Regions from separate parts of the Nonomuraea sp. NPDC049152 genome, predicted to be linked through region 1. Evidence: riboswitches for the same ligand, from Rfam matches in the RefSeq annotation. Region 1 holds a riboswitch; the other holds the start of a gene.
The links. Region 1 has a riboswitch for glycine ahead of gcvP (aminomethyl-transferring glycine dehydrogenase). Riboswitches for the same ligand answer to the same signal wherever they lie in the genome.

Region 1 (19,529 bases):
TCCTGGCCTCGCACACCGGCTCCTGGTATGCCGATATTGCGAGGATTATCGGATGGGCGTTCGCCATTTGGGGAACAGGTCTGTACTGGTGGGCGGGCGTGTTGTATGTGGTACAGGTGCGTCAGCTCGTCACCACTGCCAAGGGGGAGCTGCGCGAACCCGGGCAAACTGCGACGAAGGAGTGATCGGGTGAAGGCGGTCGTCATGGCAGGCGGGGAGGGTACACGGCTGCGGCCGATGACCGCGAACCAGCCCAAACCCCTGCTCCCCGTTGTCAACCGCCCGATCATGGAACACGTGCTCCGGTTGCTGCGGAAACACGGCCTGACCGAAACCGTCGTCACGGTCCAGTTCCTGGCCGCGCTGGTGCGCAGCTACTTCGGTGACGGCGACGAACTGGGCATGCGCCTGCACTACGCCACCGAAGATCTTCCCCTCGGTACGGCGGGCAGCGTCAAGAACGCCGCCGACAAACTCCGCGACGACCGCTTCCTCGTCATTTCCGGCGACGCCCTGACCGATATCGATTTATCGGACATGATCCGATTTCATCGTGAGAATTCGGCCCTCGTCACTATCGGTCTGACGCGCGTCCCCAACCCGCTCGAGTTCGGGATCATCATCGTCGACGATCAGGGCAGGGTGCAGCGCTTCCTCGAGAAGCCCACCTGGGGCCAGGTCTTCTCCGACACGGTGAACACCGGCATCTACGTCATGGAGCCCGAAGTCCTCGACGACGTCCCCGCGGGAGAGGCCGTCGACTGGTCCTCGGACGTCTTCCCCCGCCTGCTCGAACGCGGCGCGCCCATCTACGGCTACGTCTCCGACTGCTACTGGGAGGACGTCGGCACCCACGAGAGCTACCTCAAGGCCCAGGCCGACGCGCTGTCAGGACGGGTCAAGCTCGACATCGGCGGCTTCGAGATGTCGCCGGGCGTCTGGGTCGGCGAGGGCGCGGAGGTGGACCCCGAGGCCGTCCTGAAGGGCCCGCTGCTCATCGGCGACTACGTCAAGATCGAGGCGGGGGCCGAGCTGCGCGAGTACACCGTGCTCGGCAGCAACGCCGTCGTGCGCGAGGGCGCCTTCCTGCACCGCGCCGTCGTCCACGACAACGTCTACATCGGCCCGGGCGCCCACCTGCGCGGCTGCGTCATCGGCAAGAACACCGACGTGATGACCGGCGCCCGCATCGAGGAGAACGCCGTCGTCGGCGACGAGTGCGTCATCGAGGCGGAGGCCTACGTCTCCAGCGGCGTCAAGATCTACCCCTTCAAGACCGTCGAAGCGGGCGCGGTCGTCAACACCAGCGTCATCTGGGAGTCGCGCGGCCAGCGCAGCCTGTTCGGCCCGCGCGGCGTCAGCGGCCTGGTCAACGTCGAGATCACCCCCGAGCTCTGCGTACGGCTGGCCAGCGCCTACGCCACCACCCTGAAGAAGGGCGACCAGGTCATCACCTCGCGCGACTCCTCCCGCGCGGCAAGAGCGCTCAAACGCGCCGTGATCAGCGCCCTGACCGCGGGCGCCATCGACGTGCTCGACCTGGAGGCCATGCCGCTGCCGGTGGCCCGCTTCCACACCTCCCGCAGGCCCGCCAGCGGCGGCATCGCGCTGCGCACCACCTCCGGCGACCCGCAGAGCGTCGACATCGTCTTCATGGACTCCCACGGCGCCGACCTCACCCCCGCCGCCCAGCGCAAGCTCGAACGCGTCTTCTCCCGCCAGGAGTTCCGCAGGGCCTTCCCCGGAGAGATCGCCGAGCTGAGCTTCCCCGCCAGGGCCGTCGAGGACTACGCGCAGGAGCTGCTGCGCTGCGTCGACATGACGGGCGTCAACGACATGAAGGTGGTCGTCGACTGCGCGGGCGGCACCGCCTCGGTGGTCCTGCCCACCCTGCTCGGCCGGCTCGGCGTCGAGGTGCTGACCGTCAACGCCAGGCTCGACTCCGCCTCGCCCACCGAGACGCTCGCCGAGCGCCGCCGCGACCTGCAGCGCCTCTCGGAGCTCGTCGGCTCCTCCCGCGCCTCCTTCGGCGTCCGCTTCGACCCTGTCGGCGAGCGCATCGCCCTGGTCGACGAGATGGGCCAGCTCATCAGCGAGGAGCGGGCGCTGCTGGTGGTGCTCGACCTGGTCGCCGCCGAACGGCGCCGCGGCAGGGTGGCGCTGCCCGTCACCACCACCAGGGTGGCCGAGCAGGTCTGCCGCTTCCACGGCGTCCAGGTCGAGTGGACCTCCACCTCGCTCGACGCGCTCACCGCCGCGGCCGCCAAGCCGTACATGATCTTCGCGGGCGACGGCAGGGGCGGCTTCATCGTGCCGGAGTTCGGGCCCACGGTGGACGGCCTGGCCGCCTTCCTGCGCCTGCTCGGCCTGGTGGCCCGCACCCGCCTGACGCTCAGCCAGATCGACGCGCGGATCCCCGAGGCCAAGCTGCTCAAGCGGACCGTCCCGACGCCGTGGGCGACCAAGGGGGCGGTGATGCGCTCGGTCATCGAGGCCGCCGAGGGCTTCCGCGTCGACACCACCGACGGCGTGCGGGTCGTCGGAGAGGACGGACGCTGGGCGCTGATCCTGCCCGCCGCCTCCGAACCCGCCACCGACCTGTGGGCCGAAGCGCACGATTTCGACACAGCGGAGGCATTCCTTGACAGATGGGCGCGGGTCGTCGAGCAGGCGGCAGGAACGTGACAACACAAGTGGCGCGGCGGCATGGACCTTGGGGGCGGCTCGGCGGTAACTTTGTCACCGTCCGAACCCGTCGTGCGGCGTCCCGCCTTGACCTTTGCCAGTGATCAGCGTAAGTTGCGGCATTCGCAATCGTGAACGAGCGAGAGGCGTGGGGCGCCCTGATCAACCGTCGCCGCGTTCTCGCGGTAGGAGGCCGAGCCGATAGATGCCGTACGTCTACTGTACGCAGTGCGGTCATGCCAACCCCGAGGATGCCCGTTTCTGCTCCCGGTGTGGGTCACCGCTGACCAGACATGAGGTCTCCGGGGACACCACCTCGACGATCTCCGTCGCGGGAATCGAGGCGTATGAGGCGGAGACGGCGGACGCCCTCCTGGCCGAGCGAGCCGCCGTCGAGCAGCTCCCGCCGGGCGCGGCGCTGCTCGTGGTGACGCGTGGCCCCAACGCGGGCAGCCGCTTCCGCCTCGACCGCGACCTGACCACGACGGGCCGGCATCCCGAGAGCGACATCTTCCTCGACGACATCACGGTCTCGCGGCGGCACGTGGAGTTCTACCGCCATCCCGGTGGCGCCTTCACCGTCCGCGACGTCGGCAGCCTCAACGGCACCTACGTCAACAGGGAGCGCATCGAGGAGGTTCCCCTCCACAGCGGTGACGAGGTGCAAATCGGCAAGTTCCGCCTCGTCTTCCTCACGCGGGGCGCATGAGCTCCCAGGCGGCGCGGTCGCACATGAGCATCGGGGAGGTGCTCGCCCTCCTGCAGGGCGAGTTCCCCGATGTCACCATCTCCAAGATCCGTTTCTTGGAGAGCGAGGGGCTCATCGAGCCCGAGCGCAGCCCTTCGGGCTTTCGCAAGTTCACCTACATGCACGTGGAGCAGCTGCGCTTCATCCTCACCGAGCAGCGCGACCACTACCTGCCCCTGCGGGTCATCAAGGACAAGATGGCCGACGAGCTCGGCCGCCCGCGCGCCCTGCCCGAGGCCAAGGAGGTCAGGTTCAGCCGCGCCGAGCTGCTGGAGGCCAGCGGGCTCGACGACGAGACCCTCACCGAGCTCGAGGACTACGGCCTGCTCGCGCCGGTCGCCAGGCGCTACGACGAGGACGCGCTGAAGGTGGCCCGCAGCGTCGGCGCCCTGGCCAGGTACGGCCTGCACGCCAGGCACCTGCGCGCGGTCAAGGCCGCGGCCGAGCGCGAGGCCGGTCTGGTCGAGCAGACCGTCGCCCCCATTCTCAAACGGCGCGCCCCCGGTGCGATCGGCGAGGCCGACGAGGCGGCCAGGCACCTTTCGGGACAGCTCCTCGACCTGCACGCCGCTCTCCTGCGGACCGCCGTCCGCTCGTTCCTCGGCGGCTGATCCCCGCCGCCCTGGCCGATATCGCCTGTTTGAGGTAATTTGGCACGCTCCCACGCGGTCGGCCGAAGTGATCGGAAAGCCCGCTCGGCCGCTCCCATAGGGGTGGAGCGGCGACCGAAGGGATCACGAGGGCGGGTAGGTTGGCGGGGAGCCTCCGGGGCAGGGGATATTACCTACCCAGTGGGTGTTACGTTGAAGTGCGGAAGATGCGGCCCATGGATCGTGAATTCGGAGCAGCCCGTGTTGCAGATGGAGGTAGTGGGCGTTCGCGTTGAAATGCCCACAAATCAGCCGATCGTTCTGCTCAAGGAGGCGCAGGGTGAGAGGTTTCTCCCGATCTGGATAGGAATGACCGAAGCCACGGCCATCGCGCTCGCCCAAGCCGAGGAGCCGCCGCCGAGGCCTCTGACCCACGACTTGTTCAGGGACGTGCTGAGCGCGCTGGGCGTCGGCCTGCGCGCGGTCAACATCGTCGCTCTGCGTGACGGGATTTTCTTCGCCGACCTGGTGTTCTCCAACGGCGTCGAGGTCAGCGCGCGCCCCTCCGACTCCATCGCCCTGGCACTGCGCACGGGTGCGCGGATCTTCGCCAGCGAGGAGGTCGTGCAGGAGGCCGGAGTGATCATCCCTGATGACCAGGAGGATGAGGTGGAGAAGTTCAGGGAGTTCCTTGACACCATCACGCCCGAGGACTTCGGGCGCGCTGGGTAGAACCCCCTTTGTGAAGGCTCATGCCCTTGGCCGACACCAGGGGTACGCATTTCACTGCATTTACGCTTCACGACGCGCCGAGCCGGATCGTTGACTGCGGATGGTCACGGTCCTACGGTGCAAGTGAAACCTGTGGTTGTCCTTTGCGAACCCCCAGATCAGACCACGGGATGAGAGAAAGCCGGAGGTCCGCGTGGCGGTCAGCAGCGGCGAGGGAAAGACGGCCGGCCAGGAAGACCCGGTGCGGCGCGAGAGTGCGCGCCAGCGTGCGGGTGAGCAGGGCCTGCTCTTCGACGAGCAGCCCACCACTCTGCCCGCCGACATCGGCTATCGCGGCCCCACGGCCTGTGCGGCGGCCGGCATCACCTACAGGCAACTGGACTACTGGGCGCGCACCGGCCTGGTCGAACCCACGATAAGAGCCGCTCAGGGCTCGGGCTCCCAGCGGCTGTACAGCTTCCGCGACATCCTGGTGCTCAAAGTCGTCAAGCGGCTGCTCGACACCGGCGTGTCGCTCCAGCAGATCCGCACCGCCGTACAACACCTGAGAGACAGAGGGGTCGGCGACCTCAGCAGGATCACGCTCATGAGCGACGGAGTCAGCGTCTACGAGTGCACCTCGGCCGACGAGGTCATCGACCTGCTGCAGGGCGGTCAGGGAGTGTTCGGGATCGCGCTCGGCAGGGTCTGGCGCGAGGTCGAGGGATCGCTCGCGGAGCTGCCGGGGGAACGGGCGGCGGTCGAGGACACCGTCCCGGCCGACCACCCCGCTGACGAACTGGCCCAGCGCCGGAAGGCTCGCCGACTGGGCTGATCCCCGAACGCTGGTAGCCTAGGGCTGAAGCTGACGACCCCGTGCGGGAGAGTCCCCGGGCGACCGGGGCGCCGAAGGAGCAAACCTCCCCGGAATCTCTCAGGCACCCAGTACCGCTCGGGTGAGGCAACTCTGGAAAGCAGGCACGCCAGCCAGGCGCGCCTCACCGACGGTGCAAGCCCGCGGAATTGCGGGCGAACCTCTCAGGTTGATGACAGAGGGGGAGACCCGGCATACGCCCGTGCGCTCTCCATCAGCCTTGGGAGGCAGATCCATGACCGAGCCCCTCAGCAACCTCGCTGCACCGCCTTTCGCGACCCGTCATATCGGTCCCTCGGACGCCGAGCAGGCCAAGATGCTGGAGGCGGTCGGATTCGAGTCGGTCGCCGATCTGGTGGCGGTGGCCGTACCCGAGGCCATCAGGGCCAAGGACCAGCTGAGGTTGCCCGCCGCGGCCAGTGAGACCGAAGTGATCGCCGAGCTGCGGGCGCTGGCCGACCGCAACCAGGTGCTCACCTCGATGATCGGCCTGGGCTACTACGACACGATCACCCCCGCCGTGATCCGGCGCAACCTGCTGGAGAACCCCGGCTGGTACACCGCGTACACGCCCTACCAGCCCGAGATCTCCCAGGGCAGGCTCGAGGCGCTGCTCAACTTCCAGACCGTCGTCTCCGACCTGACCGGGCTCGACGTGGCCGGCGCCTCCCTGCTGGACGAGGCCACCGCCGCCGCCGAGGCGATGACGCTGGCGCGCAGGGCGGGCAAGTCCAAGAGCAACGTCTTCGTCGTCGACGCCGACGCGCTGCCCCAGACCAAGGCCGTCCTGGCCACCAGGGCCGAGCCGCTGGGCATCGAGCTGGTCGTCGACTCCCTCGAGGGTGAGCTGCCCGAGTGTTTCGGCGTGCTCGTGCAGTACCCGGGCGCCTCCGGTCGCCTGCGTGACTTCCGCGCCCTCGCCGAGGCGGCCCACGCGCACAACGCGCTCGTCGTGGCCGCGGCCGACCTGCTGTCGCTGACGCTGGTCGCCGCCCCCGGCGACCTGGGCGCCGACATCGCGATCGGCTCCTCGCAGCGCTTCGGCGTGCCGTTCGGCTTCGGCGGCCCGCACGCCGCCTACATGTCGGTCCGCGAGGGCCTGCAGCGGCAGATGCCCGGACGGCTCGTCGGCGTGTCGGTGGACGCCGACGGCGACCCGGCCTACCGCCTGGCCCTGCAGACCCGCGAGCAGCACATCCGCAGGGAGAAGGCCACCAGCAACATCTGCACCGCCCAGGTGCTGCTGGCCGTCATCGCCGGCATGTACGCCGTCTACCACGGCCCCGAGGGGCTGCGCCGGATCGCCACGCGCACCCACCGCATGGCCGTCACGCTCGCCGAGGCCCTGCGCGCGGGCCGCGTCGAGGTCGTCCACGACGTCTTCTTCGACACCGTGCTGGCCCGCGTGCCCGGCAGGGCCGCCCAGGTGGTCGCCGCGGCCGCCGAGCGCGGGATCAACCTCTGGGCGGCCGACGCCGACCACGTCTCGATCGCCTGCGACGAGAAGACCACCCTGTCCCACCTGGAGCAGGTCGCGGCCGCCTTCGGCGTGAGCGTCTCGCTGACCGACCTGGCCGCCGAGGACGCGCTGCCCGAGGGGCTGGTCAGGGAGGGGGAGTACCTCACCCACCCGGTCTTCCACAGCCACCACTCCGAGACCTCGATGCTGCGCTACCTGCGCAGGCTCCAGGACAAGGACATCGCGCTCGACAGGTCGATGATCCCGCTCGGCTCCTGCACGATGAAGCTCAACGCCACCACCGAGATGGAGCCCATCACCTGGCCGGAGTTCGCGGGCATCCACCCCTACGCCCCCGTCGAGCAGGCGGGCGGCTACATCGAGCTGGTCGAGACGCTGGAGGGCTGGCTGGCCGAGGTGACCGGCTACGACGCCGTCTCCATCCAGCCGAACGCCGGCTCGCAGGGTGAGTTCGCCGGGCTGCTGGCCATCCGCGCCTACCACCGCGCCAACGGCGACACCCACCGCGACGTCTGCCTCATCCCCTCCTCCGCGCACGGCACCAACGCCGCCAGCGCGGTCATGGCGGGCATGCGCGTCGTGGTCGTGGCCTGCGACGAGGACGGCAACGTCGACCTGGACGACCTCGACGCTAAGATCGCCAAGCACGCCGACGCGCTGGCCGCGATCATGGTGACGTACCCGTCCACGCACGGCGTCTACGAGGAGACGATCACCGAGGTCTGCGCCAAGGTCCACGATGCGGGCGGCCAGGTCTACGTCGACGGGGCCAACCTCAACGCCCTGGTCGGCCTCGCCAAGCCGGGCGAGTTCGGCGCCGACGTATCCCACCTCAACCTGCACAAGACCTTCTGCATCCCGCACGGCGGCGGTGGGCCAGGCGTGGGCCCCGTGGCCGTCCGCGGACACCTGGCCGCCTACCTGCCCGGTCACCCGCTGCACAACGGCTCGCCGGTCGGCCCCGTCTCGGCCGCGCCGTACGGCTCGGCGGGGATCCTGCCGATCTCGTGGGCCTACGTCAGGATGATGGGCGGCGATGGCCTCAAGGCCGCCACCGAGCAGGCCATCCTGTCGGCCAACTACCTCGCCCGCCGCCTGGCCCCGCACTACCCCGTCCTCTACACCGGGCGCGGCGGCCTGGTCGCGCACGAGTGCATCATCGACCTGCGCCAGATCACCAAGGAGACCGGCGTCTCGGTCGACGACGTGGCCAAGCGCCTCATCGACTACGGCTTCCACGCGCCGACGATGTCCTTCCCCGTCGCGGGCACGCTCATGATCGAGCCCACCGAGAGCGAGGACCTGGCCGAGCTCGACAGGTTCGTCGAGGCGATGGTCGCCGTCCGCGGCGAGATCGCCAAGGTGGCCGACGGCTCCTACGACAAGACCGACAACCCGCTGCGCAACGCTCCGCACACCGCGGAGTCGCTGGTGGCCGACGAGTGGACGCACCCGTACACGAGGACCGAGGGCGCCTACCCTGTCCAGGGGCTGCGCGACGGGAAGTACTTCTCGCCGGTGCGCAGGATCGACCAGGCCTACGGCGACCGCAACCTGGTCTGCGCCTGCCCGCCCCTGTCGGCGTACGAGGACTGAGCGACCGGTAACGGGCGGCTTCCCCTGGGGGGAGCCGCCCGTTCGGCATCCTGGCGCCGCCTGGCGTTGGGACGCAGCCAACACCGGTGCACAGGATGGTCATGTCGGGCGACGCGGCGACCTGAAATCGTTAGGCTCGACGTTGATCGCCATCGGTTGGTCGCCGTCGAAGGAGCCTTGTTGACGTCCCCCGAGCTCGACACCCCGCTGACCACCGGCCCGCTCGAGCAGGCCCGCCGTCTCGCCGAGAGCGGCGACCTCGAGGGCGCGGCCGCGATCTTCGCCGAGCTTTCCGCCGACCCCGAGGGTCACGACAGGGCGCAGGCGGCCGTCGGGCTCGCCGTGGTGCTGGAGGAGCGGGGCGACCTGGCGGGCGCCAGGGCCGCCGCCAGGGCCGCGCTGGCCACGGGACACCCCGAGTACGCCGCACAGGCAGCCTGCCACCTCGCGCGCGGCTTCGAGCGGGAAGGGAACGACGAGCAGGCCAGGGGCGCGTGGCAGGCCGTCATCGGCGTGGGAACGGCCGCCTACCTTCCCCTGGCGCATCTCGCGCTGGCCCACCTGGCCACCGGCGAGGAGGAGGCGGAACAGGAGCTGCGGGCGGCGATCTCCGTCGGCGACCCCGATCTGAGCTCCCGCGCCGCCCAGGAGCTCGCCGAGCTGCTGCTGGACGGCGGCGAGCCGGGGGAGGCCGCGGCGGTGCTCGTCGAGGCGCTGCCGCTGGCCGAGGGCGCGTACGAGGGGCGGCTGCGGGTCCTGCTCGGCATCGCCCACCTCGAACAGGCGTGCGCGGAGTTCGCGGGCGCGGTGGAGTTCGGGCAGGAGGCGGAGACCAGCGCGCTGGCCATCGAGCTGCTCGCGCGCACGCTGCCGCTGCGGGGGCGCGCCGACGACGCCGAGCGGGTCTGGGACTACGGCCTCACCCACGCCGACGAGGAACTGGCCGCGCAGGTACGGCTCCGCCTCGACCGGGACCTCGGCAGGGACCTCGACGGGGACCTCGACAGGGACTCGGTCAATCCCGGCGGATGAGCGCGACGGCGGCGGCCACGTTGATGATGACGATGCCTATCCACACCATGGCCAGGCCGATGAAGCCCGCCTGACCTCCGGCGATGGCCGACAGAGGAATGGCCAGCGCCATGGAGCCCAGCGCGAGGGGCACGATCGGGGCGCTGTTCTTGTCACCCTTCTTCTTGGACGGGCGCCGGCTGTCCACCTCGGCCCTGACGCGCTCGGCGATGGTGGCGTCGAGCTTGGCCACGAAGGACTCGACGAGGGCTGCCTCGTAGTCGGGGCCCAGGTCCTTGCGGGTCTCCATGGTGGCTCGCAGCTCATCACGAATGTCTGACATGCGGCCAATGTCCCACGGCGTTTGACGCGCCGCCATCCTTCCTCGGAAGGAACCGCCTTCCCCCGATGTACGGGGTCACCCTGACCTCGCGCCGGGACCGGAATCCCGCGCCGGGACCGGAATCCCGCGCCGAGACCGGAACCCCCGCGCCGGTCCCGACCTCAGCGGGTGGGTCGGTGCGCAGTGGGGGTGACCTGGGCGGCTACCGTTGGAGGGTGGAGATCATGACGCCGCGGGGGGCGGCACTGGTCGACGTCGACGAGGTCGAGCGGCCCAGGTTCCTGCTGGTCCTCACCCACGGCTCGGCCGGCGGGGTGGACGCGCCCGACCTGCTGGCCGTACGGGAAGCGGCGACGGCCAGGGGTGCCCTGGTGGCCAGGGTGACGCAGCCGTTCAGGCGGGCGGGGGCCAGGGCGCCGGGCTCGCCCGTCCGGCAGGACGAGGCGTGGCTGGCCGTCATCGAGGAGCTGACAGGGCGCTATCCGGGGATCCCGCTCGTGCAGGGCGGCAGGAGCAACGGCGCCAGGGTCGCATGCCGTACGGCCAAGGCGGCGGGCGCGGACGCGGTGGTGGCGCTGGCCTTCCCCCTGCATCCACCGGGGAAGCCGGAAAGGTCGCGAGCGGACGAGCTGCGGGGCGCGGGGGTGGACGTGCTGGTGGTGAACGGGGACCGGGATCCCTTCGGGGTGCCCGACGCCGCCGACGCGGCACGCCTGGTTGTGCTGAGGGGCGAGGGACACGACCTCAAGAGAGACCCCGCGAAGGTCGGTGAGCTGGTCGCCGACTGGCTCGCGGGGCGGTACTGACGGTCAGGCGGCTCCGACCAGCGGCATCGGCCTGTGGGGGGCGATGACGTCGCCACTGGGCAGCAGCTCCCCGGTGTCCTCGAACAGGACCACACCGTTGCACAGAAGGCTCCATCCCTGCTCGGGATGCGACGCGAGCGTGCGTGCCGCCTCGCGGTCGGGCGCCTCAGCAGACGGACAGGCCGGGTCGTGCGGGCACATCGGCGTGCCTCCGATATCTCTTCGATTGCTCCTTCGCCGGAAGCGGCGGGGGAGCGGCTTTTGGCTGTTTCGTATTCTGCGCCAAGTGTGCGGCGTGCGTCACACTTTCCGACATAGCCCGTTCGGACGATTTCAAGGAGGACCCCCCGGGTGGTTCAGACCATGTGACCCACGACACAGGGTGCCTTACACAAGATAACGACCCAACGTCGACACGCCGACGGACTGGTAAACCCTCGGTTACGCGGCCAGTCCGCGCAGCATCGCCTCCAGACCGCGCTCGAAGTCGGCGTCGGCGCGTTCGTCGCGGCGGGTCCACGTGTCCCGTTCGGGGTCGGCCCACCCCGACTGCTGGACCTCCACCGCGACGCTGCCGAAGACGAAGGCGCGCATCGTGCGCACGGCCTCGGCGGCGTCGGGCATCCCCGCGTCCGTCAGCTGCTCGATCTGCTCCATGATGGCGATCGCCGTAGCCCCTTTGGGGGGTTTGGTCAGGGCCAGTGCGAGCACCCCAGGATGCTCCCTGAGCGCCGCCCGCTGCGCCCTGCACCACTGCTTGGCCGTCTCCTGCCAGCTGGTGGCGGGATCGACCTGGATGGCGGTCACGTGTTCGGCCAGCGCGTCCATCAGCGCCTCCTTGCCGCGGGGCAGGTGGTGGTAGATGGCCATGGCCTCCACCTGGAGCGCGTCGCCGAGCCTGCGCATGGTCAGCCTGCGCAGGCCCTGTCCGTCGGCGATGTGCAGGGCGGCGTCGATGATGCGCTCGCGGGACAGCGGGACGGGCGGTCGCTTGGCTGGCATGGAGATCATCTTGCCATACTTTGTAAAGGCGGTCACGCGTCCGACGTGGACGGCGCGCCGCTGCTGCGCTCTCGTACGGCCCGCTTCGATCCACCCGAGTGGGTGTTCGGGCACGGAACCGCGTACGCTACCGCTCGTAACGAGTGAAAGGGAGCTGTCCGATGGCGTTTTTCCGTCCGCGTGTGAGCCGTGAGGCCGAGGTGCGCTTCCACGCCGACCTGGAGATCTCCAAGAGCTTCCCGGACCTGATCGCGAAGGCCAGGCAGGCCGAGGCGGTCGTGCACGACCTGAATGAGGCCGACGCGCCCGAGATGGAGCTGCGCGCGGCGGGCCTGCTGTTCGACAAGGCGCTCACCGACGCCCTGCGCGCAGCCGAGGCCGGTCAGCGTTCCACGTTCGGCGTGAAGTCTTACGACGACCGCATCGTCCGCCGTAAGGCCAAGGCCACGCCCGAGGGCGCGCGCTGGACCGCCGAGGTCGACAAGCTCCGCACGCTCCGCGAGGACAACAGGCTCAACGGAATCCCCCGCCTGCCCCGCCCGGTCCCCGCCGCCCGTTGACTCCCCGCTGTCCCATGGCGGCGCCGCGCGTCGTCAGGGTTTGAGCAGGTCGATCACGCGGGCGAGCGGGAGCGCGGGGGAGCGGTGCCCGTTCCTGCCGGTCATCTCCTCCGCCCCCGTGAGGGCGTTGAGCACGGCCTCCTCCACCGCCTCCACCACCGCGGCGTAGAAGGGGTCCATCCGTCCCCACGGGACGAACCGCAGGCTCTGGTAGTCCTCCTCGGTGACGAAGCCGCTCGTCAGCGCCCCATGGTTGGCCGTGGAGAAGGCCAGGAAGATGTCGCCGGAGAAGTGACTGCCCGTCGTGCCCGTCCTGGCCAGGCCCAACGGCACCCTGCGGGCCAGCGCCTTGCACTGTCCGGGCAGCAGCGGCGCGTCGGTCGCGATCACCGCGATCACCGACCCCGCGCCCGAGGGGGCGTACCAGTCCGTGGTGCCCATCGGGTCGTCGTCGAGCAGCCGTGGGCCCACCTTGTGCCCCGCGATGGTCAGCTCGTGTCGGCTGCCGAAGTTCGCCTGGACGAACGCGCCCACCGTGTACGTCTCGGACCCGTGCTCGACCAGCCGCGACGCCGTACCGGAGCCGCCCTTGAACGAGAAGCAGTTCATGCCGGTGCCGCCGCCGACGTTGCCCTCGGCGACAGGGCCCGACGCGGCGGCCTCGATGGCCTGGGCGGCGTGCTCGGGCCGTACATGAGGGGCGTTGATCTCGTTGAGGTAGCCGTCCCACGTCTCGGTGACCACCGGCAGCAGCCACTCGGCGGCCAGGCGCGGGTGCGCGCCCGCCACCCAGTCGATCACCCCGCGATGGACCGTGCCCACCGCGTGGGTGTTGGTGATCGTGATGGGGAGGGTCAGCGCGCCGATCTCCTCGATCCACGCCGTGCCGGTCATCTCGCCGTTGCCGTTGAGGGCGTGAGTGGCCGCCGCGCACGGCACACCGACCGCGTCGCGGCCCCTCGGCAGGATCGCGGTCACGCCCGTGCGGGCCCCGCCCTCGGTCAGGGTGACGTAGCCGACCTCGACGCCCGGCACGTCGGTGATCGCGTTCCAGCGGCCGGGACGACCGTCCAGCGTGATCGGCAGGTCACGGGCTCTCATGCGACTCTCCTCGGATCCGGGCGGTTCGTGGCGACGCGGGCGTGGCTCAACAGGAGGTCGACGTTGCGCGTGCAGGGATCATTGTGGCCGACCTGCCATCACGGGTCGATCGTGAGCGCGCCGCCACGGTGTTCGTGCCGCCGGACGTGCTGACCGTCGCCACGGGCGCGTGTACTCCCCGGCTGCCGTACGCACGAAAGAACGCCTGGCACCTCACGGGTGGTGCCAGGCGTTCGCTTGGATGGCCGGCTAGCTGGCCCAGTCGAGCAGAGGGCGGGTGTTACTCGGGTGACGCAGCTTGGAGAGGGACTCCTTCTCCAGCTGGCGGATCCGCTCGCGGGTCAGGCCCAGGTGCTTGCCGATCTCGTCCAGGGTGTGGGGCTTGCCGTCCACCAGGCCGAACCGCAGCGCCATGATGCGCGCCTCGCGGGGCGACAGGTTGTCCAGGACACCGCGCAGCTGGTCGCCCAGGAGCTGTCGGTCGACGATCTCCGACGCCTCGGGGGAGTCGACGTCCTCGATCAGGTCGCCGATCGTCGTCTCGCCGTCCTCGCCGATCGTGGCGTTGAGCGAGATCGGCTGGCGGCTGGTGCGCAGCAGCTCCTCGATCTGGTCGGGCGTCCTGTCCAGCTCGACGGCCAGCTCCTCGGGCGTGGGTTCACGGCCGAGACGCTGGTGCATGTCACGCTCGACGCGCGACAGCTTCGACAGCATCTCCAGGACGTGGACCGGCAGCCTGATGGTGCGGGCCGAGTCGGCGAAGCCGCGCTGGATGGCCTGCCTGATCCACCACATCGCGTACGTCGAGAACTTGAAGCCCTTGGTGTAGTCGAACTTCTCCACCGCGCGGATGAGGCCGAGGTTGCCCTCCTGCACGACGTCGAGCAGGGCCATGCCCCGGTCGGTGTACTTCTTGGCCACCGAGACGACCAGGCGGAGGTTGGCCTCCAGCATGTGGTCCTTGGCGCGCTTGCCGTCCTCGATGACCATCTCGAGGTCGTCGCGGTAGGCGGGGGAGATGCTCGGGTCGCTGTCGAGCTTGTACTCGGCGTACAGCCCGGCCTCGATCCGCCTGGCCAGGTCGACTTCCTGGGCGGCGGTCAGCAGCGTACGGCGGCCTATCGACTTGAGGTAGGTGTGGACGGAGTCGCCCATCACCGACTGGTTGTCGTCGAGATCGAGCGTCTCCTGCTCGAGGTCCGCGTCCTCCGCGGCCATCTCGAGGTCCTCGGGCGCGTCGACTTGCTCGGCGGGCTGGTCGGCCTGCTCGGGGACCGCGTCGGCGGCCACCGTCTTCGCCGTCTTCGCCGTCTTCGTGGTGGTCGTCTTGGTGGTGCTCTTGGTGGTCGTGGTCTTCTTGCGCGTGGTGGTCGCCTTCTTCGCGCTGGTGGCCTTCCCGAGCGCGGGCTCGTTCTCGGCGGCCAGGCTCACACCGGCCTCCGTGAGCTCACGCAGGATGGAACGGCCCTCGTTCGGGCTGATCCCCGCTACGGCAAAAGCTTCCCGCAGCTCCGCCAGGGAAAGGTGACCCTGAGCTCGCCCTCGGTCAAGGAGCTGGTCGAGGGTTGCGGGCGAGGTCGCCACGGCGGTTCGGGGCATGAGGACACCTCCTCCATACGGAGTCGCAGTCGGTAGAAAGTTTGTGGTGGGGCGGCTCCGGCCGCTCATCGCACCAGTATCAATAACGTCGTCGGCAGCTATTTGTTCCCGTACAAGATGAAAAAACGGGCGACCGCCGGAGCCGGCGGCCGCCCGTCGGACGTGGAGCGTCTAGTCGTCCACGTCTTTCAGCTTGCCTGAGGCCTCCGGCATGGGCATCGGCTCTGCGCCTTCCATGCGCGTGTCGGTCCAGTAGTCGACGGCCTCCTGCGGGTCCTGGTTGACCTCGTGGGAGACCACCGTGTCGTCGTTGCTGTTGTTGTCTGTGTTGTTCGTCTTAGCGGGCTGGTCGGACGGCGCCGGGGTGTTCACGTCGGCCCTCGTCTCCTGACTCACCTTCTCGAGCCTGCCCGCCGAGGCGGCCGCCGCGACAGAGATGCCACCGACGACGATGACGCCGACGGCCGCCGCGGACACCCACATCTTGCGGGTTGGGGTCATGAAGGTCTCCTCCTTCTTCCAGCTGCTCCTATAAGACGCAGCCGGTGGCCGTCAGGTTCCGGTCCGAAGTGCCGCGAGATCGGTTTTACCATTTGGCAGCAGCGGAAGTGCGGACAGAAGCCGCAGCTCGCGCGGCGCGGCGTAGGCGGGGAGCCGGTCGCGGGAGTAGGCGCGCAACTGGTCGAGGGTGGGCGGGTTGCCGGGGTCCGTGGGCACGACGACGGCGACGACCGCCTCGCCCCACTCCGGGTGCGGACAGCCGACCACGGCCACGTCCGCCACCGCGGGGTGGAGGGCCAGGACGCTCGCGACCGAGGCGGCGACGACTTTCTCGCCGCCTGTGTTGATCACGTCGTCGGCGCGGCCGAGGACGCGCAGCCTGCCGTCCTCGATGGTGCCGAGGTCGGAGGTGACGAACCAGCCGCCCTGCGCCGGGCCGCCGCCGGAGCGGGATCCGTCGGCGAAGGGGGTTCGGTCGTCGGAGTGGGATCCGCCGCCGAAGGGGTACCCGTGGCCGGAGCGGGACCCGTCGCTGGAGCGGGACCCTTCGACGGAGCGGTACCCGGAGAAGAGGACAGGGCCGGCGACGAGGATCCTGCCGTCTTCCCGGATTTTCAGATCTACATTGTCAAGGGGCTGGCCGTTGTAGACGCAGCCGCCGCTGGTCTCGCTGCTGCCGTACGTCGTGACGATCCTGGCGCCCGACGCGCGCGCGGCCTCCACCAGGCCCGGTCGCGGCGCGGCGCCGCCCAGCAGGATGGTGGCGAACGCGCCGAGATCGGCGCCCCGCTCCACGAGGCGGTGGAGCTGGGTGGGGACCAGCGAGACGTGCTCGGCCCCGGACCCGGCGACGGCCTCGGGATCGAAGCGGTCGTGGATGATCGGCTCCGTGCCGCTCAGCAGCGCCCTGGTGAGCACCTGCAGGCCGGAGACGTGGGAGGGCGGCAGGCAGCACAGCCAGCGCTGGCCCGGCGAGGCCTCCAGGCGGCGCAGGGAGGCGGTGGCCGAGGCCTTCAGTGCGGCGGCGGTCAGCATCACGCCCTTGGGCGCGCCGGTGCTGCCCGAGGTGGCGATGACGACGGCGACATCCGCGGGCACGCCAGGGCCCGCGGCCTGCCGTACCCCGTCGACGGTCTCGATCTCGCTCGGGCGCAGGGCGCGCAGGGCCGCGTCCGCGTGGTCGGGGGACAGGGGGAGGACGGCGGGACCCTCGCCGGACAGCGCCGCGGCGACCGCCTCGAACAGCCGGGGACCTGGCGGGAGTACGAGCGCCCGCAGGGGCCGGTCCGGATGCGACGGGTTCCTCCACATGCTCGTAAGGTTAGTGGCGACAGACGAGGCGTCAGCTGGGAAGGTGCGTTGATGGGTTCTGGGCCGCGGGTCTTCCGGATCCCGATGCGCACCCCTTTCCGCGGTCAGACGGTTCGCGAGGGTGTGCTGATCGAGGGGCCCGCCGGGTGGGGGGAGTTCTCGCCCTTCCCCGAGTACGGCCCCCGCGAGTGCGCGCGCTGGCTGGCGTGCGCGCGTGAGGCGGCGTTCGAGGGCTGGCCGGCACCTGTGCGCTCGCGGATCCCGGTCAACGCGACGATCCCCGCCGTCCCCGCCGAGCGGGCCCATGAGCTGGTACGGCAGGCGGGCTGCGGCACCGCGAAGGTCAAGGTCGCCGAGCGGGGGCAGAGCTTCGCCGACGACCTGGCCAGGGTCGAGGCGGTACGTGACGCGCTGGGGCCTTCGGGCAGGCTGCGGGTCGACGCCAACGGCGCATGGGACGTGCCGACGGCCGTTCGCCACCTGAAGAAGTTGAACGCCTTCGACCTGGAGTACGCCGAGCAGCCCTGCGCGACGCTGGACGAGCTCGCCGCGGTGCGGCGGGCGGTCGACGTGCTGATCGCGGCGGACGAGTCGATCAGGCGGGCCGAGGATCCGCTGAAGGTGCGGGCCGCGGAGGCCGCCGACATCGCGGTGGTGAAGGTGCAGCCGCTGGGCGGGGTCAGAGCGGCGTTGCGGGTGGTGGAGGCGTGCGGGCTGCCCGCGGTGGTCTCCAGCGCGGTGGAGACCTCGGTGGGGCTGGCGGCCGGGGTCGCGCTGGCCGCCGCGCTGCCCAGCCTGCCGTACGCGTGCGGGCTCGGGACCATGTCGTTGCTGTCGGGGGACGTGGTGGGCGACTCCCTGACGCCTGCCGACGGGTTCTTGCCGGTGTCCCGTCCGGCAGTGGATTATTCGCTTTTGTCGGAGTTTGAGATCGAGTCGCCGTCGTGGCTGCGGCGGATGCAGGAGGCGGACCTGTGAACCCGGCTACCGCGCTCGCCACCGTGCTGGTGGACGAGCTCGTGCGTTGCGGCCTCACCGATGTCGTGATGGCTCCCGGGTCCCGCTCGGCTCCGCTCGCGCTGGCCCTCCACTCCGAGTCGCGGGTGCGGCTGCACGTGCGGATCGACGAGCGCTCGGCGTCCTACCTGGCGGTGGGCCTGGCCCGCAGGTCCGAGCGGCCCGTGGCGCTGATCTGCTCCTCCGGCACCGCGGTGGCCAACTTCCACCCCGCGGTGATCGAGGCGAGCGAGTCGGGGGTGCCGCTGCTGGTGCTGACCGCGGACCGGCCGCCGGAGCTGCGCGGCACCGGCGCCAACCAGACCATCGACCAGTTGAAGATCTTCGGTAACTCCACCAGGTGGTTCGCCGAGGTCGGAGCGCCCGAGGAACGGCCGGGCCAGGTGGCCTACTGGCGGTCGCTTGCGGCCCGCGCCTACCAGCGCGCGCTCGGGCCCTCCGACCCGGGACCGGTCCATCTGAACCTGGCCTTCAGGGAGCCCCTGATCCCCGACGGCGACACCTCGTGGGTCGAGTCCCTCGACGGCGACACGGCGGGATCATGGGTGCGGGCCCGCGTCGCACCGCCGCCCGTGGCGCTGCACCTGCCGCCGACCAGGCGCGGCGTGCTGGTGGTCGGCGACGGGGCGGCGAACGTGCGGCGCTACATCGCGGCGGCCGGCATGGCCGGCTGGCCGGTGCTGTCGGAGCCCAACGGCGGCGGCCGGTACGGTGACCACGCCATCTCCACCTACCACTTCCTGCTCGGGATGCAGTCCTTCGCCGACGCCCACCAGCCCGACGTGGTCGTGACGCTCGGGCGTCCAGGGCTGTCCAGGCCGCTGCTGTCGTGGCTGCGGCGGGCGGAAGAGCACATCGTGGTGGCCACCGACCTGGCGCACTGGCCCGACCCGACCCGGTCGGCGACCCAGGTGGCACAGGCGGTCGAGATCCCCGTCGCCGCGGGCGATGACGCCTGGCTGCACTCGTGGCGCAGGGCCGACGCCGCGGCCAGAGCGGCGATCGACTCTCTCCTTGACGATTCCGGGATGACCGAGCCGCGGATCGCCAGGGATCTGGCCGACTCACTGCCGAACGGGGCGCTGCTGTTCTGCGGGTCGTCGATGCCGATCAGGGACCTCGACCAGGCGATGCGGCCCAGGCGCGGGCTGCGGCTGCTGGCCAACAGAGGGGTTTCGGGGATCGACGGGCTGGTGTCGACGGCCATGGGAGCGGCGCTGGCGCACAACGGGCCTTCGTACGCGCTGCTGGGGGACCTGACGTTCCTGCACGATCAGAACGGGTTGATCCTTGGGCCCAGGGAGCCGCGTCCCGACCTGTGCCTGGTCGTGGTGAACAACGACGGGGGCGGGATCTTCTCGCTGCTGCCGCAGGCGGGGATCAGGGACCCGTTCGAGCGGGTGTTCGGCACGCCGCACGGGGTGGACCTCGGGTATGTGGCTGCGGCGAGCGGGACGCCGTACCAGCTGGTGGAGGAGATCTCGGACCTGCCCAAGGCGATTCGCGGGGAGGGCCTGCGCGTGGTGGAGGTCCGTACGGATCGGGAGTCGAACGCGGCCCTGCACGCGCAGTTGAGAGAGGTGGCGCAGACGGC
Region 2 (10,160 bases), on a different contig from region 1:
ATGCAGCCCAACTCTCGCGAATGCCGGGGCCCTGGCAGGACCCCGGCGGGGTGTGTCAGTTGTCGCCTGATGTGAGCGCGGTGTACTCCTCCGCGCTCAGCAGGTCTTCGGGGTCGCCGGACATCCGGACCCTGAACATCCAGCCCTCGCCGTACGGCTCGCTGTTGACCAGGTCGGGCTTGTCCACGACGGCCTGGTTGACCTCGACGACCTCACCGGCCACCGGGGCGTAGATCTCGCTCACGGACTTGGTCGACTCGACCTCGCCGACCGAGTCACCGGCCTCGAACGTCGCCCCGACCTCGGGGAGCTGCACGTAGACCACGTCGCCCAGCGCCTCGGCCGCGTAGGCGGTGACGCCCACCGTCACGGTCAGGCCGTCGTCGAGGCCGGCGACCCACTCGTGCTCCTTGGTGTAGCTCAGGTCGTCAGGGATGCTGCTCACTTGTTCCTCCTGTAGAAAGGCAGCTCAACCAGGTCCACGGCTTCATGGCTGCCCCGGATGTCAACGGCCAGACCTTCTTCTATCCCAGTGTCCACGTACGCCATCGCGATGGGCCTACCGAGGGTCTGCGACGGGGCGCCGCTGGTCACCTCGCCCACGACGGCACCGTCCTTGGTGACCGGGAACCCGTGGCGCGGGACCCTGCGGCCCGTCGCGACCAGGCCGACGAGGCGGCGGCGCGGCGGAACGTCCTTGACGGGCTCGAGTGCGGCCCTGCCGACGAAGTCGCCGGGCTTGTCGAACTTCACCACGCGGCCGAGCCCCGCGTCGAACGGCGTGAGCGAGGCGTCGAGCTCGTTGCCGTACAGCGGCATGCCCGCTTCGAGGCGGAGCGTGTCGCGGCTGGACAGGCCCGCGGGCATGATCCCGTACGGCTCGCCCGCCTTGGTCAGCGCGTGCCACAACGCGACGGCGTCGGCGTTGCGGACGAACAGCTCGAAGCCGTCCTCGCCGGTGTAGCCGGTGCGGGCGATCAGGGCCTCGGCGCCGGCGACGGTGCCGGGCAGGCCCGCGTAGTACTTGAGGCCCTCGAGGTCGGCGTCGGTGAGCGTGGAGAGGATCTCCTGGGCGCGGGGGCCCTGGACGGCGATGAGGGCGTACTGGTCGGAGCGGTCGTCGACGACGGCGTCGAACCGCTCGGCGCGCTCGGTGAGCCGGTCGGCGACCATGAGGTAGTTGGAGGCGTTGGCGACGACCATGAACTCCTGGTCGGCCAGCCGGTAGACGATGAGGTCGTCCAGCACGCCGCCCCGCTCGTCGACGATCATCGTGTAGCGGGCGCGACCGGGCGCGAGCGCGGACAGGTGGCCGACGAGGGCGTAGTCGAGCGCCTCGGCCGCCTGCGGGCCGGTCACGAAGATCTCCCCCATGTGGGACAGGTCGAACAGCCCGGCCCGCTCGCGGACGGCGTTGTGCTCGGCTGACTCGCTTCCGTAGCGCAGCGGCATGAGCCAGCCGGCGAAGTCGGTCAGCGTCGCACCGAGACTCTCGTGTATGTCTCGCAGCGGTGTCGGTCGGGACATTGTTCGCACCTCAGAATGGGTCGGATGCCAGGATCCTCCCCCTCTGTCATCGGTGCCTGAGAGCTTCGCCCGGGTTTGCCGGACTTTCACCTTCGGCGAGGCCCCGCAGGCCTGCTTTCCAGAGGTCACCTGGCCCGCGCGGTCCTTTGCCTTGAGAGGTTCGCGGGGAGGGCTTGCTCCTTCAGGGGTCCTGGCCGGGTGCCAGGACGCTCTCCCGCGTGGGTTCATCGGTGTCTGTAGGCAAGAGTAGTACGGATTGGGCCGCCAAGGGAAAGGTGCGGGCGGGGGGACTCGAACCCCCACAGTGTCTCCACCAACAGGACCTAAACCTGCCGCGTATGCCTATTTCGCCACGCCCGCGCATCCGCCATCAGCTTAGCGCCCGGGCAGCGGCGGAGACACTCGTTTACGATCAAGCCCGCCGGCTTGATCGTAAACGTCAGGCCAGGCCGAGCTTCTTCTTCAGGCCCGCCACGTGGCCCGTGGCCTTCACGTTGTAGAGGGCCTGCTCGATCTTCCCGTCGGCGTCGATGACGAAGGTCGAGCGGATCACGCCGACGACCTCCTTGCCGTACAGCTTCTTGGTGCCGTACGCGCCGTAGGCCTTGTGGACCTCCAGGTCGAGGTCGGACAGCAGCGGAAAGGTCAGCGCGTCACGTTCGGCGAACTTCACCAGCTTGTCGGTCTTGTCCTTCGACACACCGAGCACGACGAAGCCCTCGTCGGTCAGCTGGCCGAGGTTGTCGCGGAAGTCGCACGCCTGCTTGGTGCATCCGGGCGTCATCGCGGCGGGATAGAAGTACAGGATGACGCGCTTGCCACGGTAGGCCTGGAGGGAGACGGCGTCGCCGTCGGCCATGGGTAGCGTGAAGTCCGGTGCGGCGTCTCCTGGCTGGAGCTTGGTTTCGGTCACGGGCTCAACCTAACCAATCGGTGCGACACGTTTCGCCTTCGGCCTTCGCCCGCTGTGCCGTACGGCGGCGCGACCTGACAGACTGATCACCCTGAGAAAGGAGAGCCATGGCCGACACCGACCCTGATGAGCTGGAGCGCAGGATCGCGCGGACGCGCGCCGAGCTCGCGCAGACCGTTGACGCCATCGCCGACAGGGTGAGCCCCAAGCGGGTGGCCCAGCGGGGTGTGGAGGAGGTCAAGTCGAGGGCCGAGCATTTCGTGGCGTCGGTCGGCGACCTCGTAGGGGTGACGCCGAGGCCGGTGCGGTTCGGCGACGAGCCCGACGACCTGTGGGAGGACGAGCGGCCCATCGGTTCCGCGATGATCGCCGTGGGCGCGGTGCTGGTGGTGGGCGCGGCCCTCGTCCTGTGGCGCAGGCGCCGCAGAAGGTGAGTCAGAGGAAGGTCTTGCCCTCGCCCCTGTAGGTCGGGACCTCCTCGACGACCTTGTCGCCCTCGATCAGCAGCAGCGTGGCGAAGCGCTCGCACAGCTCGCCCGCCTTGGCGTGGCGGAACCACACCCTGTCGCCGACGCGCAGGTCCTCGGCGGCCTGGCCGAGCAGCGGCGTCTGCACCTCGCCCGCGCCCTCGTCGCTGGAGTAGCGCAACCCCGCGGGTAGGTACGGCTGGGGCAGCCGCGAGGGGCCCGGCGCCCCCGAGGCCAGGTAGCCGCCGCCGAGCACGGTCACCACGCCGAGCGCGGGACGCCGGACGACCGGCAGCGCGAACAGCGCGGCGGGGCGACCGCTGAAGCCGCGGTAGAAGTCGAAGAGCCTGGGGTGGAAGAAGCCCGAGCCCGCCGCGCACTCGGTGACGGCCTTCTCCCTGACCGTGCGGTCGACGCTGCCCGTGCCGCCGCCGTTGACGAACTCCAGCTCGGCCAACTGCCTGACGGCGTTGACGACGCGGCCGCGCCGTACGATCAGCTCGCGGGCGGAGCGGGCCTGCATCAGCCTGATGACGCGGGCGAAGGCCGCGTTGCCGGGCGGGTCGTCGCCCACGCCCGCGATCTGCGCCTCGTAGGCCATGAGGCCGACCAGACGGAAGGCGGGCCGCTTGGCGATCTCGGCGGCCAGGTCGGCGGCGTGGACGGGTTCGCGGACCGGCGAGCGCAGCGCGCCTGCACGGAATCGCCCGCCGAAGGCGACATATCCAGCGTCGAGGTCGAGGCACAGCCGCAGGACGGGACCGCCCTCAGGCACCGCCGCCTCGATGAAGTCGAGGTGCTCGGCGGAGTCGACCATGAGCGTGATCTCCCGCGCCGCCTCCTCGGAGGCGGCCAGCGCGGCCAGCGCCGCCCTGTCGGCGGTGGGGTAGGCGACCAGCACGTCGGTGAAGCCCTGCGAGACCAGCCACAGCGCCTCGGGCAGGGTGAAGGCCATGACGCCGCGGAAGCCGTCCATGGCGAGGATGCGCTCGAGGATCGGGCGCGACCTGATGGACTTGCTCGCCACCCTGATCGGCTTGCCGCCGGCCCGGCGGACGAGGCTTTCCGCGTTGGCGCGCAACGCCTCCAGGTCGAGGATCGCGAAGGGCGGCTCGAACTCGGCGGTGGCCCTGTCGTAGCGCTGGCGGTCGTCCATAGGAGCAGGGTAATACCGATTTCCGTCGGCAAAGATCCCGCAAACCGGCGGCGGGGAAGGCTTTATGGCGTGGCGGGTCCCTGTACCTCTGTTCGGTGTGATGACAACACTCCAGGAGCGCCTGCCTGGCGGAGCCGCTCTGAGCGAGCGTGAGACGCCCCGCCGTAGGGCGGCCAGGGTGCTCAGACCGGCGCGTACGCCTGCGGGCGTGGCGGTGGCCTTCACGCTGTCGGCCGGGCTGGCGCTGGTGTCGGCCGAGGTCCTCGCCACCCTGATGGGCGGCGGGCTCGGCCTGGTGCCGGTCGACGAGGTGGTCGCCGTGGCGGCCGACAGCCCGTGGTCCGCCCCCGCCCTGATGCTGGGCGCGCTGGGCGTGGCCGCCGTGGGTCTGGTGTTGCTGGGGCTCGCGCTGGTGCCCGGTAGGTGCAGGCTGGTGGCGCTGGAGACCTCCGACCCGAGGATCGTCATGGCCATCACCAAGACGGGGCTGCGCAGGACGCTCAGGGCCGTGGCCGAGGACGTCGACGGGGTGCGGAGCGTGCGGGTACGGCTGCGCCGCCGTCTGATCGAGGTCACCGTCGTCTCCGACGCCGAGCGCACCGGCGAGATGCTGCGCAGGACCGGCGCCGCCGTCGGCGAGCGGCTGAACGGGATCGGCGCGATGTGCGCGGGCGAGGTCGTGGTGCGGCTGCGCAGGAAGGGACTCTGATGCGGCAGTACTCCGGCAACAGGATCGGCCTGGGCGTGGTAGGCGCGGTGTTGCTGGGCGTGGGCGGGTACGCCTACCTGCGCGGCGCGGGCGCGCTCGGCAAGGGCAGGAACGCGAGGGTCCTGGAGGCCGACCTCACCGGCTACGTCGCCGCGCACCCGTGGATCGCGTGGGGGCTGGCGCTCGTGCTGGTGCTGATCGCCATGCTGACCACCCGGTGGCTGTTCATGGCGCTCGGCTGGGGCAGGCTCGGCAGCCGGTCGGGCACGGGTACGGCGCTGCTGTGCGTGGGGTTGAAGGACGTGGACGGCATCAGCCGCACCAGCGTGCGGGTGGTGGGTGAGGACCGGCTGCGGCTGGCGGTGACCTGCCCGTCCGTCGCCGACGTGGGCGCGGTGGTGACCAAGCTGAACCGCGAGCTTGTCAGCAGGGTCCGCCGCGACATCGGCGACGACGACATGGGCGCGATCGTCCGCGTACACGTCAGGCGCTGACACGCGTGCGCCGCCCCTCGACGCCGAGGGGCGGCGCGCCGCGGTGTGCGGACGGGCGGTCAGCCTGTCGGTGACGGCATCGGGGTGGGGATGCGGGTCTTCGGCGGCATGGGCACCGTGGGCATGGGCGGCATGGGCGGTTGCACGGGATACGCGTACGGGTAGGCGCAGGACCTGCCGCCGCCAGGGGTGTACCAGCAGTCGGGGGCCGGCTGCCAGCCGTACCGGCCGGGGCGCTCCCAGTGCGCCACGCGGTGCCGGTCGCCGTGGTCGGCGACCCGGAACAGGATCGCGACCGCGCCGCCGCCGAGGAGGCCGCCGATCAGCAGTCCGATGAGCCCGGCGCCGATGATCTGGGTGTGCTTCTGCCGGACGTACGTCGCGAAGCTGTCCCGCGGCGGTGGCGGTCCGAAGACGGGGCCGTCCTGAGGCGGGCCCTGAGGCGGGCCCTGAGGCGGGCCCGGAGGCGGGCCCGGAGGTGGGCCAGGAGGTGGTGGTGGGGCGCTCTCAGGGTCTGGGCCGCGCGATGCTTCCTCTTCACCGCGCGGCCCTACGGCTTGATCATGATCCGCCATCACGATCTCCCTTTACTCGCCCAGAGGGCGCTCCCAGAGATGACAATGCCCGACAGCCTATAAATAGCGCGTAAATGTGGCATGCGACCAGGGTCGTACATCGACCTCCGACTCCAGGGGGAAGGGCGGCCGCGCGGTGTTCCGTAGGGTGAGGGAGTGTTCGGCAAGATTCGAGCCTGGTCGCAGCGTCGCCGCATGCTCGTGGACGTCCTGTGGGTCACCCCGCTGATCGCGCTGTGCGCGGCCCTGGCGACGACCTACACGCAGTCGGCGGCAGACGCGCCCGTCGACCTGGTCGGCTATCTGCTTCTCTCGACGGCGCTCCTCGTGCCGCTCTTCTGGCGCAACAGCCATCCGCGGACCGTGTTCGCGCTGGTCTCGTTGATCAGCTTCGCGCAGTGGCTGGCCGGTGTCGACGCCTTCCCCGCCAACTCCGCCGTGCTGGGGGCGATGTACGCCATGGCCAGCCGGTGCGGGTTCAGATGGGCGCTGGCGGCGGGCCTGGTGTCGGAGCTCGGCATCTTCCTGGCTCTCTCGCACTGGGACACCGTCAGCCTCGGCATGTTCCTGAGCTGCTCGTTCTTCGTCATCATGATCTGGCTGACCGGCATCTACTCCCATACGCGCCAGCGCTACCTGGAGAGCCTCGAGGAGCGGGCCGAGCGCGCCGAGCGGGAACGCGACCAGCAGGCCAGGATGGCGGCGGCGGCCGAGCGGGCCAGGATCGCCAGGGAGCTGCACGACGTGGTGGCCCACAACGTCAGCGTGATCATCGTCCAGGCCGACGGGGCGAGCTTCGCCATCGACAGCGACCCCGACCAGGCGCGGCAGGCCGTACACGCGATCTCGAAGACGGGGCGCGAAGCGCTGGCGGAGATGCGGCGCCTGGTCGGGGTGCTGCGCGAGGACCCGGCGGGCCCGGCCCCTGACGCCGCCGACTACACCCCGCAGCCCGGCCTCGCGCAGCTGGAGGAGCTGGTGCGCGGCTCCGGCCTGCCGGTGGACCTGCGCGTCACCGGCATCCCGCAGGAGCTGTCGGAGGGCGAGCAACTGGCCGTCTACCGGCTGGTGCAGGAGGCGCTGACCAATACCCTCAAACACGGCGGCCCTGGCGCGAGGGCCACGGTGGAGATGGAGTACGGCATGCGCGAACTCGTGGTGCGCGTCACCGACGACGGCAGGGGCGCCGCCGCGCCGCTGAGCGAGGGCGGGCACGGCCTGCTCGGCATGCGCGAAAGGGTCTCCATGTACGGAGGAGCCGTCCAGGCCGCGCCACGACCGGGCGGCGGCTTCGAGGTGCTGGCCAGGCTGCCGGTCGCCGCATGATCAGGGTCATGCTGGTCGACGACCAGCAGTTGCTGCGCGCGGGCTTCAAGATGGTGCTGGGAGCGCAGCCCGACATCGAGGTGGTCGCCGAGGCGAGCGACGGCGTCACCGCGCTGGATCTGCTGAAGGAGGTCGAGGTCGACGTCGTCCTGATGGACGTGCGCATGCCGAGGATGGACGGCGTCGAGGCGACCAGGTTGATCGACGGCCCGAAGGTGCTCATCCTGACCACGTTCGACCTGGACGAGTACGCCTACTCGGCGATCAAGGCGGGCGCGTCCGGCTTCCTGCTGAAGGACGTGCCGCCCTCCGACCTGGTGAGCGCGATCCGTTCGGTGCACAACGGCGACGCGGTGATGGCGCCGAGCGCCACGCGCAGGCTGCTCGCCAAGTTCGCCGCGCAGCTGACCACCGAACGGCTTCCCGACGGGAGCCTGCTGACGGCCAGGGAGCGGGAGGTCATGATGCTGGTGGCGCGCGGACTGTCCAACACCGAGATCGCCGGGCGGCTCGACCTGGCGGAGGCGACGGTGAAGACGCACCTGGGCAGGGTGCTGGCCAAGCTGGGTCTGCGCGACAGGGCGCAGGTGGTGGTCTACGCCTACGAGGCGGGGCTGATCGTCCCGTCGGACCGGCTCCCCGACCGGCCCTCGCACCGGCCCTAGATCGGGCCCGGTTCGGCTCTCGGATCGGCCGAAAGGCTGATCCGGGTCGTCTGAGGTGTGACAGGAAGTCCCTCCTCGGGTCCCAGGGAAACCCGCTTTCTCCCTCATAGCGTCTTCTGCGTGACAGCGACACAGATATCCCTGAGGCCCGCCGTGGTGGCCACCGGACTGACGAAGACCTACGGGCAGGGCGACACGCGGGTGCACGCGTTGCGCGGGGTGGACGTCTCGTTCGCCACCGGCGCCTTCACCGCGATCATGGGCCCTTCGGGCTCGGGCAAGTCGACGTTGATGCACTGCCTGGCCGGGCTCGACACGGTGACCGGCGGCCACGTCCACATCGGCGACGTCGAGCTGACCGGGCTCAGCGACAAACGGCTCACGCTGCTGCGAAGGGACAGGATCGGCTTCATCTTCCAGGCGTTCAACCTGCTGCCGACGCTGACCGCCGAGGAGAACATCAGGCTGCCGCTGGAGATCGCCGGACGCCAGGCCGACGCCGTGCTGTTCGACCGGGTCATCCAGACGGTGGGCCTGAAGGACAGGCTCGGCCACAAGCCGACCGAGCTGTCCGGCGGCCAGCAGCAGCGCGTGGCCGTCGCCCGCGCCCTGATCAGCAAGCCGCAGGTGATCTTCGCCGACGAGCCCACGGGCAACCTCGACTCGCGCAGCGGCGCCGAGGTGCTGTCCTTCCTGCGCACCAGCGTCCGCGAGCTCGGCCAGACGATCGTGATGGTCACCCATGACCCTGTCGCCGCCGCCTACGCCGACCGCGTCATCTTCCTGCGCGACGGCGAGCTGGTCAGCGAGCTGGCCCAGCCCTCTCCGCAGTCGGTGCTCGACACGCTGATGAGGCTGGAAGCCAAGTGATCAAGACGACTCTCGCAGGCCTGCGGGCGCACAAGCTGCGCCTGCTGCTCACCTCCCTGGCGATCACGCTCGGCGTGGGCTTCATCGCGGGCACGTTCGTGCTCACCGACACCATCGAGGCCGGGTTCGCGCAGAAGGTCACCGCGGACGCCGAGAAGGTGGCGGTCGCCGTACTGCCGAAGGCGGGCGGGCAGGCGCTTCCCCAGAAGCTCATCGAACGCCTGCGCGGCCTCGACGGCGTGACCGACGTCCAGGGGCAGGTGCGCGGCAGCGCGCCGCTGCTGGACAAGAACGGCAAGACGATCGGCGACCTGCCGACCACCGCGATCTCCGCGACCAACCGCACGACGATCACGGACGGCGCCGCTCCCGCCGGGGCCGACCAGGCGATCGTGGACGAGAACACCGCGCGCAAGCAGGGCTTCAAGGTCGGCGACACCGTCACTGTGCTCGACCGCAAGGGCGGCAAGCAGGCGTTCAAGCTGGTCGGCGTCTTCGACATCGGCCTGGACCAGGAGCTCGGCTACACCGGCGCGGTCGGCTTCACCACCGCGACCACGCAGCGGCTGACGGGAGAGAAGGGCTTTCGCGAGATCGACCTGGCGGGCGGCGACCCCGCCGCGCTCAAGCGGACCGTCACCGCGACCCTCGGCCAGGCCTACGACATCAAGACCGGGCACGAGCTGGCCGCGGCCCTGGCCAAGAGCAACGGCGTGCAGATCGAGTTCATCAAGCTGGGCCTGCTGATCTTCGGCCTGATCGCCATGATGGTGGCCGCGCTGGTCATCTACAACACCTTCAACATCCTGGTCGCCCAGCGGACCAGGGAGATGGCGCTGCTGCGCTGCATCGGCGCGACGCGCGGGCAGGTGTTCGGCTCGGTGCTGCTGGAGTCGGTGGTCGTCGGCCTGCTCTCCTCCGTGCTCGGCCTCGCCGCCGGATACGGGCTCGGCGCGGGCGCGATGGCCGTGCTCCGCACGCTGGACGCGCCGCTGCCCACCGGGCTCGGCCCGTCGCTCGCGCCTCTGACGATCGCCGTCGGGCTCGCCGTCGGCCTCGTGGTGACCGTGGGCGCCGCGCTGCTGCCCGCCCGCTCGGCCACCGGCGTCGCGCCGATCGCGGCGCTGCGCAGCCAGGTGGAGGAGCAGACCTACCGCGCGGGCGTGATCCGCGTGGTCGTCGCGGGGCTTCTCCTGCTGGCGGGGGCCGGCGCGACCGGCGCGGCGGTGTTCATGGCCCCTGGGGAGCAGGTCTCGCTCTTCGTCGCGATGGGCGGCTGCTCGCTGATCTTCCTGGCGGTCCTGATCCTCGGCCCTGTGCTGGTCAAGCCGCTCAGCAGGCTGGTGGGCTGGGTGCCGCGCGCCCTGTTCGGGGTGCCAGGACGGCTGGCCGTCGACAACTCCGGCCGCAACCCCAAGCGGGCGGCCACCACGACGATCGCGCTGACCATCGGCGTGA

Region 2: another riboswitch for glycine. It lies ahead of gcvT (glycine cleavage system aminomethyltransferase GcvT); the one in region 1 lies ahead of gcvP (aminomethyl-transferring glycine dehydrogenase).

The regions. Positions count from the first base shown of each region.
Region 1 is NZ_JBEZDO010000004.1:199,839-219,367, forward strand. Features, by position in the region: gene AB0B45_RS09785 (CDP-alcohol phosphatidyltransferase family protein) at 1-185, shown strand, start outside; gene AB0B45_RS09790 (mannose-1-phosphate guanyltransferase) at 190-2,685, shown strand; gene AB0B45_RS09795 (FHA domain-containing protein) at 2,891-3,394, shown strand; gene AB0B45_RS09800 (MerR family transcriptional regulator) at 3,418-4,044, shown strand; gene AB0B45_RS09805 (bifunctional nuclease family protein) at 4,285-4,755, shown strand; gene AB0B45_RS09810 (MerR family transcriptional regulator) at 4,949-5,569, shown strand; glycine riboswitch at 5,604-5,695, shown strand; gene gcvP (aminomethyl-transferring glycine dehydrogenase) at 5,844-8,684, shown strand; gene AB0B45_RS09820 (hypothetical protein) at 8,865-9,716, shown strand; gene AB0B45_RS09825 (hypothetical protein) at 9,700-10,038, opposite strand; gene AB0B45_RS09830 (alpha/beta family hydrolase) at 10,263-10,844, shown strand; gene AB0B45_RS09835 (DUF5999 family protein) at 10,848-11,045, opposite strand; gene AB0B45_RS09840 (TetR/AcrR family transcriptional regulator C-terminal domain-containing protein) at 11,286-11,846, opposite strand; gene AB0B45_RS09845 (hypothetical protein) at 12,008-12,406, shown strand; gene AB0B45_RS09850 (P1 family peptidase) at 12,440-13,507, opposite strand; gene AB0B45_RS09855 (RNA polymerase sigma factor) at 13,757-15,106, opposite strand; gene AB0B45_RS09860 (hypothetical protein) at 15,278-15,607, opposite strand; gene AB0B45_RS09865 (AMP-binding protein) at 15,659-16,918, opposite strand; gene AB0B45_RS09870 (o-succinylbenzoate synthase) at 16,970-17,896, shown strand; gene menD (2-succinyl-5-enolpyruvyl-6-hydroxy-3-cyclohexene-1-carboxylic-acid synthase) at 17,893-19,529, shown strand, end outside.
Region 2 is NZ_JBEZDO010000008.1:303,165-313,324, reverse strand. Features, by position in the region: gene gcvH (glycine cleavage system protein GcvH) at 56-445, opposite strand; gene gcvT (glycine cleavage system aminomethyltransferase GcvT) at 442-1,527, opposite strand; glycine riboswitch at 1,657-1,754, opposite strand; tRNA gene AB0B45_RS17965 (tRNA-Leu) at 1,804-1,887, opposite strand; gene bcp (thioredoxin-dependent thiol peroxidase) at 1,967-2,440, opposite strand; gene AB0B45_RS17955 (DUF3618 domain-containing protein) at 2,548-2,874, shown strand; gene AB0B45_RS17950 (amino acid deaminase/aldolase) at 2,876-4,063, opposite strand; gene AB0B45_RS17945 (DUF6286 domain-containing protein) at 4,164-4,772, shown strand; gene AB0B45_RS17940 (hypothetical protein) at 4,772-5,266, shown strand; gene AB0B45_RS17935 (hypothetical protein) at 5,326-5,841, opposite strand; gene AB0B45_RS17930 (histidine kinase) at 6,037-7,167, shown strand; gene AB0B45_RS17925 (response regulator transcription factor) at 7,164-7,832, shown strand; gene AB0B45_RS17920 (ABC transporter ATP-binding protein) at 7,953-8,702, shown strand; gene AB0B45_RS17915 (FtsX-like permease family protein) at 8,699-10,160, shown strand, end outside.